4 regions of the Arthrobacter ginkgonis genome follow, and region 1 is predicted to be linked to each of the others. Evidence: riboswitches for the same ligand, from Rfam matches in the RefSeq annotation. Region 1 holds a riboswitch; each other region holds the start of a gene.
The links. Region 1 has a riboswitch for thiamine pyrophosphate ahead of ABD912_RS06340 (ECF transporter S component). Riboswitches for the same ligand answer to the same signal wherever they lie in the genome.
Positions count from the first base shown of each region.

Region 2: it holds a riboswitch for thiamine pyrophosphate, as region 1 does, so the genes downstream of both, ABD912_RS01615 (YkoF family thiamine/hydroxymethylpyrimidine-binding protein) here and ABD912_RS06340 (ECF transporter S component) in region 1, are expected to answer to the same signal.
Region 3: it holds a riboswitch for thiamine pyrophosphate, as region 1 does, so the genes downstream of both, thiC (phosphomethylpyrimidine synthase ThiC) here and ABD912_RS06340 (ECF transporter S component) in region 1, are expected to answer to the same signal.
Region 4: it holds a riboswitch for thiamine pyrophosphate, as region 1 does, so the genes downstream of both, thiO (glycine oxidase ThiO) here and ABD912_RS06340 (ECF transporter S component) in region 1, are expected to answer to the same signal.

Region 1 is NZ_BAABEO010000008.1:813,396-817,596, reverse strand. Features, by position in the region: gene ABD912_RS06365 (Na+/H+ antiporter subunit D) at 1-569, shown strand, start outside; gene ABD912_RS06360 (Na+/H+ antiporter subunit E) at 566-1,222, shown strand; gene ABD912_RS06355 (monovalent cation/H+ antiporter complex subunit F) at 1,219-1,485, shown strand; gene mnhG (monovalent cation/H(+) antiporter subunit G) at 1,482-1,964, shown strand; gene ABD912_RS06345 (DUF4235 domain-containing protein) at 1,984-2,253, opposite strand; TPP riboswitch at 2,340-2,470, shown strand; gene ABD912_RS06340 (ECF transporter S component) at 2,526-3,146, shown strand; gene ABD912_RS23535 (ATP-binding cassette domain-containing protein) at 3,150-4,201, shown strand, end outside.
Region 2 is NZ_BAABEO010000006.1:20,559-24,759, reverse strand. Features, by position in the region: gene ABD912_RS01625 (ABC transporter ATP-binding protein) at 1-306, opposite strand, end outside; gene ABD912_RS01620 (ECF transporter S component) at 311-940, opposite strand; gene ABD912_RS01615 (YkoF family thiamine/hydroxymethylpyrimidine-binding protein) at 969-1,637, opposite strand; TPP riboswitch at 1,670-1,779, opposite strand; tRNA gene ABD912_RS01610 (tRNA-Lys) at 1,982-2,054, opposite strand; gene ABD912_RS01605 (hypothetical protein) at 2,172-2,831, shown strand; gene ABD912_RS01600 (DUF2252 domain-containing protein) at 2,864-4,201, opposite strand, start outside.
Region 3 is NZ_BAABEO010000035.1:16,461-20,661, forward strand. Features, by position in the region: gene ABD912_RS22360 (helix-turn-helix transcriptional regulator) at 1-608, shown strand, start outside; gene ABD912_RS22365 (SDR family oxidoreductase) at 622-1,389, shown strand; gene ABD912_RS22370 ((R)-mandelonitrile lyase) at 1,433-1,852, shown strand; TPP riboswitch at 1,981-2,089, shown strand; gene thiC (phosphomethylpyrimidine synthase ThiC) at 2,105-3,733, shown strand; gene ABD912_RS22380 (PepSY-associated TM helix domain-containing protein) at 3,912-4,201, opposite strand, start outside.
Region 4 is NZ_BAABEO010000023.1:250,152-254,352, forward strand. Features, by position in the region: gene ABD912_RS17325 (proline--tRNA ligase) at 1-1,164, shown strand, start outside; gene ABD912_RS17330 (sulfite exporter TauE/SafE family protein) at 1,161-1,976, shown strand; TPP riboswitch at 2,044-2,166, shown strand; gene thiO (glycine oxidase ThiO) at 2,160-3,350, shown strand; gene thiS (sulfur carrier protein ThiS) at 3,347-3,610, shown strand; gene ABD912_RS17345 (thiazole synthase) at 3,645-4,201, shown strand, end outside.

The DNA of each region.
Region 1 (4,201 bases):
GCGGCGGCACCTCCAACGTGGACCGGCTGGGCTCGCTGGCCCGGCTGTCCCCGGTGCTGGCGGTGCTCTTCTTCCTCCCCGCGATGAACCTGGCCGGCATCCCGCCCTTCTCCGGGTTCCTCGGCAAGCTGGGGCTGATCCAGGGCGGCGTGGAACTGGACACCCCGCTGGGCTGGGTGCTGGTGGGCGGCTCCGTGGCCACCTCGCTGCTCACGCTGCTGGCGGTGGCGCGCGTCTGGAACCGGGCGTTCTGGCGCAAGGCCGAGGACGCGGAGAACCCCGACCCGCTGCTGCTGGTCACGGCCGCCGACGGGTCCCCGATCACCACCTACCGCTCCGTGGCCAACTCCGGTAGCCGCTTCAGCGGCCGCGGGGACACCGCCCTGCTGCCCCGCGGCATGGTCGGGCCCACCGCCGGCCTGGTGGCCCTGGGCGTTGCCCTGACGGTGTTCGCCGGCCCCCTGTTCCAGCTCAGCGAGCAGGCCGCGAGCCAGATGCTCGAGCGCACCCCGTACATCGAGGCCGTCTTCGGCGCCGAGGCGACCTACGAGCCCGGGAGCCTGAAGTGATCCGGCGCGGAGGCCGGCCCGGCGCGGGCGCCGCGCAGCAGGGGCCGCGTCTGACCTTCTGGATCGAACTGCCGCTGCTGGTGTGGATGGCCCTGGTCTGGGGGGCGCTGTGGCAGGACTTCTCCGCCGGCAACCTGGTGTTCGGCTTCCTGATCGCCCTGGTGGTCGTCAACGTGTTCCGGCTGCCGCCGGTGGAACTGAGCGGACGCTTCAACGTCTGGCGGGCCTTCGTGTTCGCGCTGGGGTTCCTCTGGGACGTGGTGCTGGCCAGCTTCCAGGTCTTCGCCCTGGCCGTGTTCCGCGGACCGCGCGTGCGCAGCGCCGTGGTCGGCGTGCGCCTGCGGACCCGTGACGACCTCATGGTCACCGCCGTTGGCCATGCGCTGACCCTGGTGCCGGGCTCGTTCGTGGTGGAGGTGGACCGCGTCAGCTCCACGCTGTACCTGCACGTGCTCAACGTGAACACGCACGCCGAGGTGGAAAAGGTCCACAGCCACATCCTGGACATCGAGGCGCGGCTGATTCGCATCATGGGCACGCGCGAGGAGGTGGCCAGGATCGATGCCGAACGGGCAGGCCAGGCCTCCCCGCCGCCGCAGAACCACGATTTCACCCCGCCCGGCGGGATCACCGCAGGGGAGGAGGCGCCATGATGATCGCCGTCGCTTGGATCTGCGGGGTGCTGCTCTCGGTCGCCGCCGCGCTGGCCATCGTCCGGATCGCGCGCGGACCGTCCATCCTTGAGCGCGTGCTGGCGCTGGACGTGCTGCTGATGATCGTCGCCGCCGCGCTGTGCGTGGACATGGCGGTGAACAAGCACACGAACAACCTGGTGTTCGTGGTGGCCGCCTGCGTGATCGGCTTCATCGGCTCGGTGACGGTTTCCCGCTACGTGACCGACCGGAGGAACTCATGAGCGGCGCCCTGGACACCGTGCTCGAGGCCGTGGCGGGCGTGTTCCTGGTGGTGGGCTGCCTGATGTCGGTGGCCGCCGGCATCGGCATGCTGCGCTTCCCGGACCTGCTCTCCCGCATGCATGCGGCCACGAAGCCGCAGGTGCTGGGCCTGGTCCTGCTGCTGTCCGCGGTGGCGATCGAATTGCGCAGCTGGGCGCTGGTGCCGGTGCTGCTGCTGGCCTGGCTGCTGCAGCTGCTGACCGCACCGGTCAGCGCCCACATGGTGGGCCGGGCCGGCTACCGCACCAAGCACCTGAAGAAGGAGACGCTGCTCGTCGACGAACTGGACCAGGTCGTGGCCCGGGCGGCGCTGCAGGACGGGGCCGGAGCGGAGGGCCACGGACGCGAATCCTCCGGCCGCGAACCCGCCGGGCACGACGCCGGCCTGGACGCCGCGGGCCCTGACGGCGGTGCCGCCGCCGGTCCGGCCGGCACCTAGCCGGCCGGAGGGCGGAGGGCTAGGACTCGTCCGCGTCCTGGCCGAGGCGGGAGATCGCGAACCGGGTGCCGTGGCCGGTGAGGACCTCGATGGCGGCCCCCACGGCCGCGGAAACCATGGCGAAGGCCAGCACCTGGCGCAGCGAGGACTTCACGTTGGCCTCGGTGTCGCCTGGCCGCGGCGGCCTGGCGCCGGTGACCTTGGTCCAGACCAGTTCGACCACCTTGGCGCCGGCAAACCCGGCGGCGAGGGTCACAAAGGGTCCGGCCAGCTTGAGCAGTGTCTTCATCAACGGTTCTCCCAACTAGACGATGCCCAACCAGACAAAGGGCGGTACGGCCACAGCATAGCGTGGCTGTACTATGGCATGACTGAAACAAACGACAGGGGAGCGCCTGCGCCCGGCCCGTACGGCCGTGCAGCCAGGGCGCTGAGAGTGCGGATCGCCGCAGACCCTCGAACCTGCTCCGGCTAGTACCGGCGAAGGGAGTCGAGATCTCAGGGTGCAGCGGCACATGCCGCCGAATCCCTCCCCTCCTTGCCCTCAAGGAGGAATACATCATGGCCCACCCGGTCAACACCGTCCCCGCCGCACGCCGTTCCTGGCGCGTCGTCGACATCGTCGTCGCCGCCGTGATCGCGGTCGCCTCCGGCGTCATCTTCTGGGGCTGGAACCTTGCCTACGCCGGCATCGGCGGACTGTTCCTGTTCTTCCCGCCCGCATCCTCCGTGGTCACCGGCATGTGGCTGTTCCCCGCGGTCCTGGGCGCCCTGATCATCCGCAAGCCGGGAGCCGCCCTGTTCTGCGAACTCGTCGCCGCCGTCGTCTCCGCGTTCCTGGGTTCCCAGTTCGGCCTGACGGTCCTGGCTTCCGGCCTGATCCAGGGCCTGGGAGCGGAACTGGTCTTCGCGCTGTTCCTCTACCGGCGCTGGGACCTGGTTACCGCCCTGCTCGCCGGCGCCGGCGCCGGCCTGTTCGGTGGCATCAACGACGCCTTCATCTTCAACTGGTTCCCCGAATACACCACCGCCATGAAGATCGTGTACGTCGCCGGCACCACCCTCTCCGGCGTCGTCATCGCCGGCCTGCTGTCCTGGCTCGCCACGCGCGCCCTGGCCCGCACCGGCGCGCTGTCCGCGCTCGCCTCGCGCAAGGCCGCGCAGGAACCGGTGTTCGGCTAGGCCATGTCCGCAGACACCGGAACGACGGCGGCCGCCTCCGCGCCCGGCGGGGCCGGCGCCCGGCCGGAAGCCGTGGTGCCGGCCGCGGTGTCCGCGCGCGGGTGGGGCTGGCGCCACGCAGGCCGCTCCGCCCCCGCCATTAGGGGCCTGGACCTGGAGATCGCCCCCGGGGAGCGGGTCCTGCTGGTGGGCCCGTCCGGGGCCGGCAAATCCACCCTGCTGCACGCCCTGGCGGGAGTGCTGCACCACGACGAGGAGGCCGAGGACTTCGGCGACCTGCTCGTCGACGGCCGCCCGGCCGAGGCCTCGCGCGGGCGGGCCGGACTGGTCCAGCAGGACCCGGAAACCCAGGTGGTCCTTGCCCGCGTGGGGGACGACGTGGCGTTCGGGGCGGAGAACCTGGCCGTCCCGCGCGCGGAAATCTGGGACCGCGTGGCCGCGGCCTTGGATGCCGTGGGGCTGGACGTGCCGTTGGACCACCCGACGGCGCACCTGTCCGGAGGGCAGAAGCAGCGCCTGGCGCTGGCGGGGATCCTGGCCATGCGGCCGGGACTGGTGTTGCTGGATGAACCCACCGCCAACCTGGATCCCGCCGGCGTGCTGGAAGTCCGCGACGCCGTGATCGCCGCGGTGGCCGCCACCGGGGCGACCCTGGTGGTCGTCGAGCACCGCCTGGCCGCCTGGGCCGGGCACATGGACCGCGTGGTGGTGCTCGAACCCGGGGGAGGGGTGTCCCACAGCGGGACCCCCGAGGAACTGTTCGCCGAGGGCCCTGTCCGCACCGAACTGATCGAGGCCGGGGTGTGGGTGCCCGGGCACGTGCCGGTCGTCGAACGGGCGGCAGGCCGGCCGGACGCCACGCCGGGACCGGTCCTGCTTGCCGCCGCCGGCCTGGCGGTTTCCCGCGAAGCGTCCCGCCGCCGCCGGTCCCCAAAGGGTCGGCGCGCGGTGCTCTCCGGCGTGGACCTGGACCTGCGCGCCGGCGAGGCGGTCGGCATCACCGGCCCCAACGGGGCCGGCAAATCCACGCTGGCGCTGACGCTGGCCGGGCTGTT
Region 2 (4,201 bases), on a different contig from region 1:
GTCCGTTCCCCGCACCCGCACCGACCCGGACAGCTGCACCGCCACGGCGTGCGGGATGACCCCGTTGACCAACTGCAGCAGGGTGGATTTTCCGGCGCCGGAGGGGCCGAAAACCATCAGCTGCTCACCCGGTTCCAGCCGAAGGTCCACCTTGCGCAGCACCGGCCCCGTCCGGCGGGGAAATTCCACCGAGACATCGTTCAGCTCCACGGCCGGAACCGTGGACGGGGCCTGCCGGGCAGCCGTTCGGCTCCGGGCAGCGGCGCCGGGCTTGGGTTCGACGGTCCCGGGGTGGGCAGCGGCCATCAGGCTAGACCTTGCTGATCGGGTCGGGGCTGATCCGGTCGCGGCCGATCGCGAAGTTGTCGACCACTCCGGTCTTCGCCAGGGCCCCGACGATGGTTTTTGCCAGCAGGCCGCCCAGGATGAGCCCGGAGGCCAGTTGCAGGACCAAGCGCAGGACGAACAGCTCCTGGCCGTACCAGCCGAAGCGGAAAGCGGAGAAGAGGAACACCAGTCCTGCCCCGAGCAGGCCCGAGAGGGCGAAGGTGCCCCAGCCGAAGGAGCGGTAGCCGCGCAGCGCGAACGGGATCTCGCTGCCCAGGCCCTGGATCGCGGCGGAGACGAAGAGGATCGGGCCCACGGCGGAGCCAAGGAACACCACTTCGATGACCGATGCCAGCACCTCGGCGATGATCCCGACGAAGGGCCGGCGGATGATGGCCACGGCGATCGGCGCCACCAGGAGCCAGCCGCCGATCAGGAAGTGCTGGGCCAGGTCTCCGGCCGGGCCCATGAGGATGGACAGGCCGGTCCAGGCCTGGACCAGGACCCAGTAGAGGAAGCCGAATACCACCCCCAGCACCACCATGAGGACCAGGTCCTTGAGCGCTAAGGCGGGGCGTTTGCGGGCAGGGGTCAGCGTGCTGTGAGAAGTCATGGAAGTAACCCTTGAAGTAGGTGGAGGCTTAGCGGGCCGAGGGGCTGTTGATGGAGAGCGTGAGGTGGGTGGTCACGTGCTGGACGGTGCGGCCGACCAGGACCCAGCCGGCAGCCACTGTCTCGAGGATGCGGGCGATGTCGCCCTCCAGGCGGGTGACAAAATGTTCCGACTTCACGAACGTGCCCTTGGCCTTGGCGTAGTCGACGGCGGCGTAGATGTCCCGCATGTGGTCCGGGTCCACGCCGTCGCGGCCGGTGTCCTCCAGCGGGTACAGGGCCCACTCCGCTGCCGCCTGCACCCCGGTCTCCTCCAGTTCGACGATCTCGCTGCGCAGCGGGCCGGCTCCGCCGGGAAGTTCGCATTGCACTTCGCCGGGGCAGCCGCGGGAGAGGTGCACGGTGGCAACAACGTGGGCACCGCCGCGGCCGGCCGCCGAAATGAGCTGGCTCAGGTACCGCAGCAGGTCCGGCTCCCGGCCGGCCACGAAGGTGCTCACGTCGCCCGTCTGAACCTCCAGCCCGGTGGCATCGGCCTTCTGCAGCGACCCGAGGATGACCTCGGCGTAGTCGGCACTCATCACGGCCAGGGTGACCCTGGCACCAATGCCGAAGTTGTCGTGACTCAGGGTGGGGCTGCCGGCGGCGGCAGGCGCCAAGGCAGGGTCGGTGACTTCAGTGGGGTAATTCGGATGCATTTTCGCGCCCTTCTGTTGTGAGAAACAGGGCACAGGATTCGATGTTGACTCCCTGCGCTGGCATGATCCAGATCAGGTTCAACGGTCGAAACTTGAGAAGTTTCCTCTCAGCCCGGCTCACCGGACTCCCGTGTTCAGCCACGACCCTACACCGGCCCGCGTGGCCGCCGCCTGCCGCAGCGGGCGGAAGGCGGACTGTGACGCAACGGGGCTCTGACGCACCGGGAATCTGACGCAACGAAGGAAGGCCGGCGCGCAGCCGAAGCGCCCGGGCAGAGAGGCCCCGGCAAAGGGGCCGGCAAAAAGGAATCCCCGCCTCCGCGGGGAGGACGGGGATTCGGCGGTGGGCCCCGCGGGGATCGAACCCGCGACCCGCGGATTAAAAGTCCGATGCTCTACCAACTGAGCTAGAGGCCCGCCAGACCGTAAAGGCCTTCAACAATGCTAGCGGATCTCCCGGCGTTGCCTCGTGCACTCGCCGCGGACACGCCCTCCCGGCGCCACGCCCGCGGCACCGGAGTATCCTCTTGTCGCATGAGCGCAGTCCCAGCCAGCGGGTCCGGAGCCTCGGCCCCGCGCCCGCACAAGCCCGTCCCGTTCGCGCCGGTCGACTTCGAACCGTTCGTGGGCGGGGCCGATCCGGCCCGCGTGTCCGAGGCCGCCCACCTGGCCGCCGCGGCCCTGGTGCATCAGGGGCGCGCGAGCACCGATCCGGCGGTCACCCGACGGCTGGTGAAACTGGCGGACAAGGAAGGCTTGGAGGCGATCGCCGAACTGTGGGCGGAGAGCCCGCCCCGGTCCCTGCCCGGTGCCCTGTGGCGGCTGTACGCGCTGCGCGCCGCCACGGTGCAGAACCCCGAACGCATGGCGGCCTACTTCCGCGAGGGCCGGTACGTCGCGCAGGTCCAGCACGTGGTCGCCGGCGTCGCCGAGCCGCCCGGGGCGGATGAGCTGCGTTCGATGGCGGATTCGATCCTCTCCGGCGCGTTCGACGGCGAGTTCGACGTCGCGCTGGAACGTTCCGCCGCGTACTGCCGCGTCGTTGCGCTGGGCCAGACGCACCACGCGGACGCCGCCGAACAGGCCAACGAACCGCACGCGACCAAGCTGACCCGCAGCGCACGCCAACTGGTCAAGACCGCCGAGGACCTGGAGGCTTCCGCGCGGGCCTGGCGTCGCGGCGAGCTGATCTAGCGTCCACGACTCCTCCCCACCCTCGCTGCGCGTTACACGTCCCGCAGGGCCTCTAGCCGCCCGACGCGGACGGCTTCCTCCAGGGCGGCGTGGTCGGCTTCCGTCTGGTCCGCGTACCGGCCCGCCCAGGTGGTGACGGCGACGTCGAAGCTGTCGCCGTTGCCGAGGTATCCGGAAAGGAAGCGGCTGCCAGGGCTCTGGCAATGCGCCCGGGCCAGGAGTTCCCCGCACAATTCGCCGTAGGTCTCCGCCGCGGACGGGGACAGTTGGGCGAGGTCCAGCGAACCCTTCAGGTCGCGGTACTGGCGCAGGTAGTGGTCGCGAACGATGCCGTCCTCCCCCTTCACGCCGCGGACCCAGCCGAGCATGGGATCCGACTGGGCCTGCAGGATCCGTTGCGCCGCCACCACGCGGAAGCCGTGGCCGTGGAGGATCAGCTGCTGGGTGACGGCGTTCGGCGCGTCCGTGACTTTCCCGTGGGTCTCCAGGACCGAACGCCCCGCTTCCTTGGACTGCATGAACAGGAGGTCCCCGGAGGGGCCGCGGAGCATGAACAGGAAACAGCGGGTGCCGACGCTGCCCACGCCGACCACGCGCGAGGCGCAGTCCACCATGCTGTATTGGCTGAGCAGGAGGGCAGTATCGGTGCGCAGGGTCCTGCGGTACTCCTCGAAGAGGCCGGAGAGGCGGTCCCAGTCGGGGTTGGCGGGCCGGCGGACCAAGGGAGGCTGCTCGGCGATGCGCTGGATGCCGTTCTCCGTCACGGTGGTCAGCTTCTCCATCACGCGTTCGGAGGTGCTCTGGCGGGCCTTGCGGGCCGCCTGGTGGGCCATTTTCGGCAGCGCCTCCGCCTCCACTTGGTAGTAGTAGCGTTCCAGGACGGACATGTCGTACAGGCGGTGCACCGTGGTGCGGTAGGAACGCACGGAGGCAGCGGCAGCGTCCCTGCAGCGCGCTTCCGGATGGCCGTTGGCGCGGCCATTCAGCCACAGGCTGGCCGCCAGCCGCTTCACGTCCATCTCCCAGGCGCCGGGGTAGGCCTCATCGAAGTCGTTCAGGTCGAAGACCAGCCGCCGTTCCGGCGAGGCATAGAGCCCGAAGTTCGCCAGGTGCGCGTCGCCGCAGGCGATCACGCGGTAGCCGGTGGCGGTGTCGCGGGCCAGGTCGTGTGCCATCACGGCCGCGGCGCCCCGGTAGTAGGCGAAGGGCGATTGCAGCATGCGCCCGATCCGGACCGGGACCAGGTCCGGCTCGCGGGTGGTGTGCTGCCCGGCCAGGATCTCCACGGGGTCCCGCTCCGGCAGCTCGAAGCGCGCGTGGTTCCTGCGTGGAACCAGCGCGCGGACGCGCCGGCCGGCCTGCAGGTCTTC
Region 3 (4,201 bases), on a different contig from region 1:
CCACCCCGGCAGGCCGCCGGCAGGCCCCGCAGAAGGTGCGGCCCACCCTCCAGCGCGTGCTGGACGCCATGGGCACGCCGGCCTTCGTGCGCAACGGCAACATGGACATCCTGGCGGCGAACCGGCTCGGTCGGGCGCTCTACGGCGAGATCTTCGACAGCCCCGTCCAGCCACCGAACTCCGCCCGGTTCGCGTTCCTCGACCCCCGCGCCGAGCGCTTCTTCCGCGACTGGGACCGGGTCATCGAGGATTCGGTGGCGATCCTGCGGGCGGAGGCCGGCCGCCGGCCCTACGACCGGGGCCTGTCCAACCTGATCGGGGAGCTGTCGACCCGCAGCGAGTTGTTCCGCACCCGGTGGGCCGCGCACAACGTGCGCTTCCACCGGACCGGAGGCAAGCGCCTGAACCATCCGCTGGTCGGCGACCTCGACCTGGACTACGAGGCCATGGAACTGCCCGCGGATCCGGGCCTTGTGGTCATCACCTACACCGCCGAACCCGGGTCCCCGTCCCAGGACGCGCTGAATCTCCTGGCCAGCTGGACGGCCGGCACCGAACCGGCGGACCGGACCGCGGACCGAACCTCCGAGCACGACCGACACCTCTGATGGAGCAGCACACATGAACCACCCTGACACCGTTCCCGGCGGCGTCCTCGTCATCGGCGCCACCGGGAGCGTCGGCCGGCTTGTCGTCGCTGCGGCGGCCCGCCACGGCCTGGCCGTTCGGGCCCTGGCCCGCGACGTCGGCCGGGCCGGACGCCTCCTGCCGGGCACCGAGATCGTCCACGGCGACCTTGAGGACCCGGAGACGCTCGCCCGCGCGGTGCACGGCGTCGGCGCCGTCGTCTTCACCCACGGCGCGCACAACGCCGGCGCCTACGAACGCGTCGACTACGGGGGAGTGGCCAACGTCCTGCGTGCGCTGGACGGGCGCGCGCTGCGCATCGCGCTCATGACATCGATCAACGTGACCCGCGACGACAACGGCGCCTATCAGGACCTGCTGGACTGGAAGCGCCGCTCGGAGCGCCTCGTGCGCGCCAGCGGCCACCCCTACACGATCGTCCGCCCGGGATGGTTCGACGCGGCAGGGCCCGGCGACCGGCGCCTGGTCCTCGCACAGGGCGACCGCCGCTCCGGCGCCGTCGACCGCGCCCAGGTTGCCGAGGTCCTGGTCCGCAGCCTGCTCACCGCAACGGCCGCGGGCAAGACGTTCGAGCTGTTCGCCGAGGCCGGTCCCGCCCCGCGGGACTGGGCCGGACTCTTCGCCGACGTGCTGGCCGATGTGTCCGGCGCCGTCGACGCGGCCCAGGACTCCGGCACGCTGCCCCTGGCGCGCGAGCCGGAGAGCCTGCGCGCCGACCTCGACCGGCTGCGCGCCAGCTAGCCATTTCCGGCCCAGCCCCTTTTCCCGACCGACAGGAGACCCCATGGAGATCCAACCCACGATGCCGAGCACCAAGGGCCCGGCGGAACTGTTCACCGGAGACGTCTGGTTCGACGTCATCGCCGCTCCGCGGCCGGAGCCCTCGCGTATGCGCGTCAACATGGTCCGCTTCGCCCCCTGCGCCAGGACCGCCTGGCACACCCACGCCGTGGGCCAGACTCTGCACGTGCTCGAGGGGACCGGACTCGTCCAGGCCCGCGGCGGCGACGTCGTCGTGATGAGGCCCGGGGACACCGTCTACACCCCGCCGGGCGAGTGGCACTGGCACGGCGCGGCCACCGACCACTTCATGAGCCATCTGGCCATGTGGGAGGGGACCGGCGACGCGGAGGTGCCGGAGACCGAATGGGGCGAGCACGTCACCGAGGAGGAGTACCGCGGCCAGGCCGTGGCGCGCACCTAGCGCTCCGGTCTCCGAAAAGCGCTCCGCCACGAACGCCGAAAAGCACGCGCCCGGACGCGCCCGCCGCTGTCGGACCGTGGACACGGTTCGAAAGCGGCGGGCGATGCGTGCTACGCTCCAGCGCTGTAAACACCCTCCACGGGAGCTCGCACCAGCGAGCTGAGAGGACGGCTAGGGCCGTCGACCGTTGAACCTGACCGGATAATGCCGGCGTAGGAAGAGATCAAAATGCGCACAAGCGACGCTACAACCATGTCCGCTGTCACCACTGGCCCCATCCAGGACAGCACCAAACGCTACGAGGACGTGCCCGGCTTCCCGGGCATGAGCTACCCCGTGCGGCGCGTTAATCTCAGCAATGGAGAGCACTTCGACCTCTACGACACCTCGGGCCCGTACACGGATCCGCAGGCACGCATCGACGTCGAGGTGGGATTGGCGAAAACGCGTGACGGGTGGGAACACCCGGAACCGATCGACGGCGCCGCGACCCAGCTGGTCTGGGCGCGCGCCGGAATCATCACCCCAGAAATGGCGTACGTCGCCGCCCGCGAAGGCGTCTCGCCGGAGCTGGTCCGCGATGAGGTCGCCCGCGGCCGGGCCGTGATCCCGGCCAACCACCGGCACCCCGAGTCCGAGCCGATGGTCATCGGCAAGGCCTTCGCGGTGAAGATCAACGCGAACATCGGCAACTCGGCCGTCACGTCCTCGATCGAGGAGGAGGTGGAGAAGATGGTGTGGGCCGCCCGCTGGGGCGCCGACACCCTGATGGATCTCTCCACCGGCCGGAACATCCACGAGACCCGCGAATGGATCCTGCGCAACTCGCCGATCCCCGTCGGCACCGTGCCCATCTACCAGGCCCTCGAAAAGGTCAAGGGCGATCCGGCCAGCCTCACCTGGGAAATCTTCCGGGACACGGTGATCGAGCAGGCGGAGCAGGGCGTGGACTACATGACCGTGCACGCCGGGGTGCTGCTGCGCTACGTGCCGCTGACGGCCAAGCGCGTCACGGGCATCGTCTCGCGCGGCGGGTCGATCATGGCGGCCTGGTGCCTGGCCCACCACCAGGAGAGCTTCCTCTACACCCACTTCGTGGAGCTGTGCCAGATCTTCCGGAAGTACGACATCACCTTCTCGCTCGGCGACGGGCTGCGTCCGGGGTCGATCGCCGACGCCAACGACGAGGCCCAGTTCGCCGAGCTGCGCACCCTTGGCGAGCTCACGAAGATCGCCAAGTCCCATGGCGTGCAGGTCATGATCGAGGGCCCCGGCCACGTGCCGATGCACAAGATCGTGGAGAACGTGCGGCTTGAGGAGGAACTGTGCGAGGAGGCCCCGTTCTACACGCTTGGCCCGCTCGCCACGGACATCGCCCCGGCCTACGACCACATCACCTCCGCCATCGGCGCGGCGATGATCGCCCAGGCGGGCACCGCCATGCTCTGCTACGTCACCCCGAAGGAGCACCTGGGCCTGCCCAACCGCGACGACGTGAAGGTCGGGGTGATCACCTACAAGATCGCCGCCCACGCCGCGGACCTGGCCAAGCAGCACCCCAGGGCCCAGGAACGCGACGACGCGCTCAGCCGAGCCCGCTTCGAGTTCCGCTGGCGGGACCAGTTCGCATTGTCGCTGGATCCGGACACCGCCCGCGAGTACCACGACGAGACCCTGCCTGCGGAGCCGGCCAAGACCGCGCACTTCTGCTCGATGTGCGGGCCGAAGTTCTGCTCGATGCGGATCTCCGCCGACGTTCGGACCTACGCGCAGGAGAACGGGCTGGACAGCCTGGAGGCCATCGAGGCCGGGATGGCGGACAAGTCCGCGGAGTTCGCCCGCATGGGCAGCTCCGTCTACTTGCCGATCCGCGCCGTCTGACCCCGTGGCGCTCGCCGAACGCGGCAAGGGCGCGACGGCGGTCGGCGGCTTCGGGGCCATGGACAGCTAGGTTCGGAGTCGGGCCGACGGTAGTGCAAGAGCTGCTGGAATGGATCAGCCATTCCAGCAGCTCTTGCACTATGGTTCCGGACGGTCCGCTACCGCCCTACCCGGCCAGCTACCCGGCCGGAGCCGTATCCCGGCGCCGGGCGGCGGCCGCCCGGAAGAGGTCCACCAGCAGGAAGCCCGCCAGCGAAATCCCCAGCAGCGGGACAAAGAACCCCACGAGCACCGCCACGGCGGCAACCGCCAGCACGGCCCACCACGGACTTTGGCGCAGGGCTCCGCGTCGCGGCAGCGGTCCGAAGCGCAGCCCCGTGGCCGCCTTGGGGCGCCGCTTCCACCACATCATGTAGCCCCACACCACCATGCAGGCCAGCCCGGCGGCGAGCGCCAGGAGGACCACCT
Region 4 (4,201 bases), on a different contig from region 1:
GGCGAGGACACCTTCGTGCGCTCGGCCGGAGGCTATGCGGCAAACGTCGAGGCCGTGACCACCGTGGTTCCGGCCGACATCGACTACGCGGACGCCCCGGCCTTCGAGGTCAAGGACACCCCGGACACCCCGACCATCGATTCGCTGGTTGCCTGCGCCAATGAGATCGCCCCGCGCGAGGACCGCGAGTGGGCCGCCGCCGACACCCTGAAGAACGTGGTGCTGGCCGTGACGCTGCCCACCGGCGAGCGCCAGCTCGTCGTCATCGGCGTGCCCGGCGACCGCGCCGTGGACCTCAAGCGCATCGAAGCCAACATCGGCGCCCACCTGCCCATCGCCGGCGAGCTCGGCATCGAGGCCGCCAACGACGAGGACATCAAGAAGGTTCCGGCCCTGGTCAAGGGCTACATCGGTCCGGCCCTCGGCCTGGACGCCGCGACGCTGGGCGAAAAGTCCGCCAGCGGGATCACCTTCCTGGTGGATCCGCGCGTGGTCGTGGGCACCGCCTGGGTCACCGGAGCCAACGAGCACGGCAAACACGTCTTTGGCCTGGTCGCCGGCCGCGATTTCACTTGGGACGGCACCATCGAGGCCGTCGAGGTTCGTGCCGGCGACGAGGCCCCGGACGGCTCCGGCCCGCTGGAAACCGCCCGCGGCATCGAGATGGGCCACATCTTCCAGCTCGGCCGCAAGTACGCGGAGGCGCTGGAACTGAAGGTCCTGGACCAGAACGGCAAGCTGGTCACGGTCACCATGGGCTCCTACGGCGTCGGCGTCACGCGTGCGGTCGCCGCCTTGGCCGAGTCCAACCACGACGACCGCGGCCTGGTCTGGCCGCGCAACGTGGCCCCGGCCGACGTGCACCTGATGGTCACCGGCAAGGGCGAGGAACTGTTCGCCGAGGCCGAGCGGATCGCGGCCGGGCTCGAGGCCCGCGGCATGGAGGTCATCTTCGACGACCGCCCCAAGGTCTCCGCCGGCGTGAAGTTCGGCGACGCCGAACTGATCGGCGTGCCGACCATCGCCGTCGTCGGCCGCGGCCTGGCCGAGGGCCTGGTCGAGGTCAAGGACCGCGCCACCGGTACGGCCGAAAACGTGGCGGTTGCCGACGTCGTGGACACCCTCGTGGCCAAGGTTCGGGGCTGGGACCTGCCGCGCCCGTGACCGAACTGCTGAACGGTTCCGGCCTGGAGAACCTCCAGGCCGGAACCATTCTCTTGGTGCTGGCGGCGGGGCTGGCCGCAGGGTGGGTCGACGCCGTCGTCGGTGGCGGCGGGCTCATTCAGCTCCCTGCCCTGCTGCTGGTCCCGGGCATCGCCCCGGTCCAGGCGCTGGCGACCAACAAGATGGGGTCGATCTTCGGAACCACCACCAGCGCCGTGACCTATTACCGGCGCGCCAGTCCGGACCTGAAGACGGCGCTCCCCATGGCGGCGATCGCGCTGGCCGGAAGCTTCGCCGGCGCGATCGTGGCCACCCTGCTGCCGTCCGCGGTGTTCAAGCCGGTCATCCTGGCCGCCCTGGTCGCGGTCGCGCTGTTCACCGCCTTCCGGCCCACCGCCGGCGAGCTGACCAGGCTGCGCCACCAGGGGCGCCGGCACTATGTCCTGGCCGGGACGATCGGCCTGGCGATCGGGTTCTACGACGGGCTGATCGGCCCGGGCACCGGATCGTTCCTGATCATCGCCATGGTGGTGGTCCTCGGCTACAACTTCCTGGCCGCCAGCGCCAAGGCGAAGATCGTCAACATGGCCACCAACTTCGGTGCGCTGGTGTTCTTCCTGCCCAGCGGGCACCTGCTTTGGGGCCTCGGCCTGCTGCTGGGAATGGCCAACATGGTCGGCGGCTACATTGGCGCCCGCACGGCGATCGGCCGCGGCGCCCGGTTCATCCGCATCGTGTTCCTGGTGGTGGTCGCCGCCCTGATCGTGCGGTTGGGGTTCGACGTCGCCATGCAGTGGATGCCCGCCGCGTAGGACTACGCCGCGCAGGATTCGACCTGGCAGTGCCCCGGCACGCACGCCCCCGAAGGTGTGCCTAGAATGGGGGAACCACGGGAGCCCGCAGACGGGCTGAGAGGGCATGGCCGGCATTCGCCGGCCCGGATGCCGACCGTAGAACCTGATCCGGGTCATGCCGGCGGAGGGAAGGTACATCCATTGCGTTGCGTCGTTGTCGGGGCCGGGATCATCGGGCTCTCGGCCGCTTGGGAACTGGCCCGTTCCGGGGTCGAGACCGTTGTCGTTGACCCGGCTCCGGCCGGCGGGGCCACCGCCGCCGCGGCAGGGATGCTCGCGGGCGTGACCGAATTCCACTACCAGGAGCGGGACTTGCTGGGCCTTTCGCTGCCCGCGGCGGCGAAGTGGCCGTCCTGGGCCGCGCAGCTGGAGGCGGCCTCCGGGCTGTCCACGGGCTTCCGGCCCGGCGGGACGCTGGTGGTTGCCGCCGATTCCGGGGACCGGGCCACGCTGGCGGACCTGCGGGCCGCGCAGGCCGCGCTGGGGCTGGCGGTCGAGGAAATCACCACGCGCGAGGCCCGTGCCGCCGAGCCCCTGCTGACACCGCGCCTGGCCGGCGCCTTCCGTGCCGTTGGCGACCACCAGACCGATCCGCGCCGCACCGCCGCCGCCCTGGTCGCCGCGCTGGAGGCGCTGCCGAACGCGCGTCTCGTCGCGGCCCGGGCGGTGCGCTGCGGCGCAGGCGCCGGCCCGTTCGTGGAATACGACGGCGGGCGGCTGGACTGCGACGAGGTCGTGTTGGCCACCGGTGGCGGCATGGTCCGGGCCGGAGGCACGGGGGAGGGGCCGGTGCGGGAGGGGCTAGCGCTGGAGGGCCTGCCCGCTCCGCTGCGCCTGCCGGTGCGCCCGGTGTACGGCGACGTGCTGCGCCTGCGCACCGTCCCGGGTGGCCCGCTGCCCTCGGGGAACGTGGTCCGCGGCCTGGTCGGGGGCCAGTCCGTCTACATCGTGCCCCGCGCCGACGGGGAAGTGGTGGTGGGGGCGACCGAACGGGAGGACGGCCGGGCCGGTGTCGGTGCCGGGGGAGTCCACCGCCTGCTGCGCGACGCGCTGCGGCTGATGCCCGCCCTGGGCGAACTGGACCTGGCCGAAACCATCGCCAGGGCGCGGCCGGGCACCCCCGACAATCTGCCGCTGCTGGGCCGGGCCGCGCCCGGGCTGGTGGTCGCCGTCGGCTTCCACCGGCACGGGGTCCTGCTCAGCGCGGCGGCGGCCGCCGCCGTTGCCGCACTTGTTGGCGTCCCGGCTCCACCCGGGCACGCAGCCGGCCCCGCTCCCTCTGATCTCGTTCCCTTTGACCCCGCACCCTTTGACCCCTGGAGGTTCTCATGACAACACCGGCACCACAGCCCGGCCCCGCGCCGGCGACGCTCAACGGCGAGGCGATCGGGGAACTGCCCGGCAGCATCCTGAAGCTGGTCCAGGCGCGGACCGGCCGCGAGCTCGGCGCGGACGGCGCCCCCGTCGACGGCGGGCGGCTGGGTGTCGCCGTCGCACTCAACCAGGAGGTCCTGCCGCGCCGGCGCTGGGCTGAAACAACCGTCCGCGCTGGCGACGCGATCGAACTGCTCACGGCGGTCCAGGGTGGTTAACGGCAAGGTGGTTAACGGCGGAGTGGCTAGCGGGATGGGAACCCTGGTCATCGACGGCATCGAACTGGGCTCGCGCCTGGTCATGGGCACCGGCGGGGCGCCAAGCCAGGCCGTGCTGGAGGAGGCCCTGCTGGCCTCCGGCACGGAACTGACCACGGTCGCCTTGCGCCGGCACACCCCCGGGGAGGGCGAATCCATCTACGCGATGCTGCAGCGCCGCGGGATCCGGGTCCTGCCGAACACCGCCGGCTGCCACACCGCCCGCGAGGCCATGCTCACCGCCGAACTGGCCCGCGAGGCGCTGGAAACGGACTGGGTGAAGCTGGAGGTCGTCGCCGACGAGGAGACGCTGCTGCCCGATGCGGTGGAGCTGCTGGACGCAGCCGAGCGCCTGGCGGCGGGCGGGTTCAAGGTCTTCGCCTACACCAACGACGACCCCGTGACCGCGCAGCGGCTCGAGGACGTCGGCTGCGTGGCCGTGATGCCGTTGGGCGCGCCGATCGGCAGCGGGCTGGGGGTGCTGAATCCGCACAACATCGAGCTGATCGCCGCCCGGGCCACGGTGCCGGTGGTGCTCGACGCCGGCGTCGG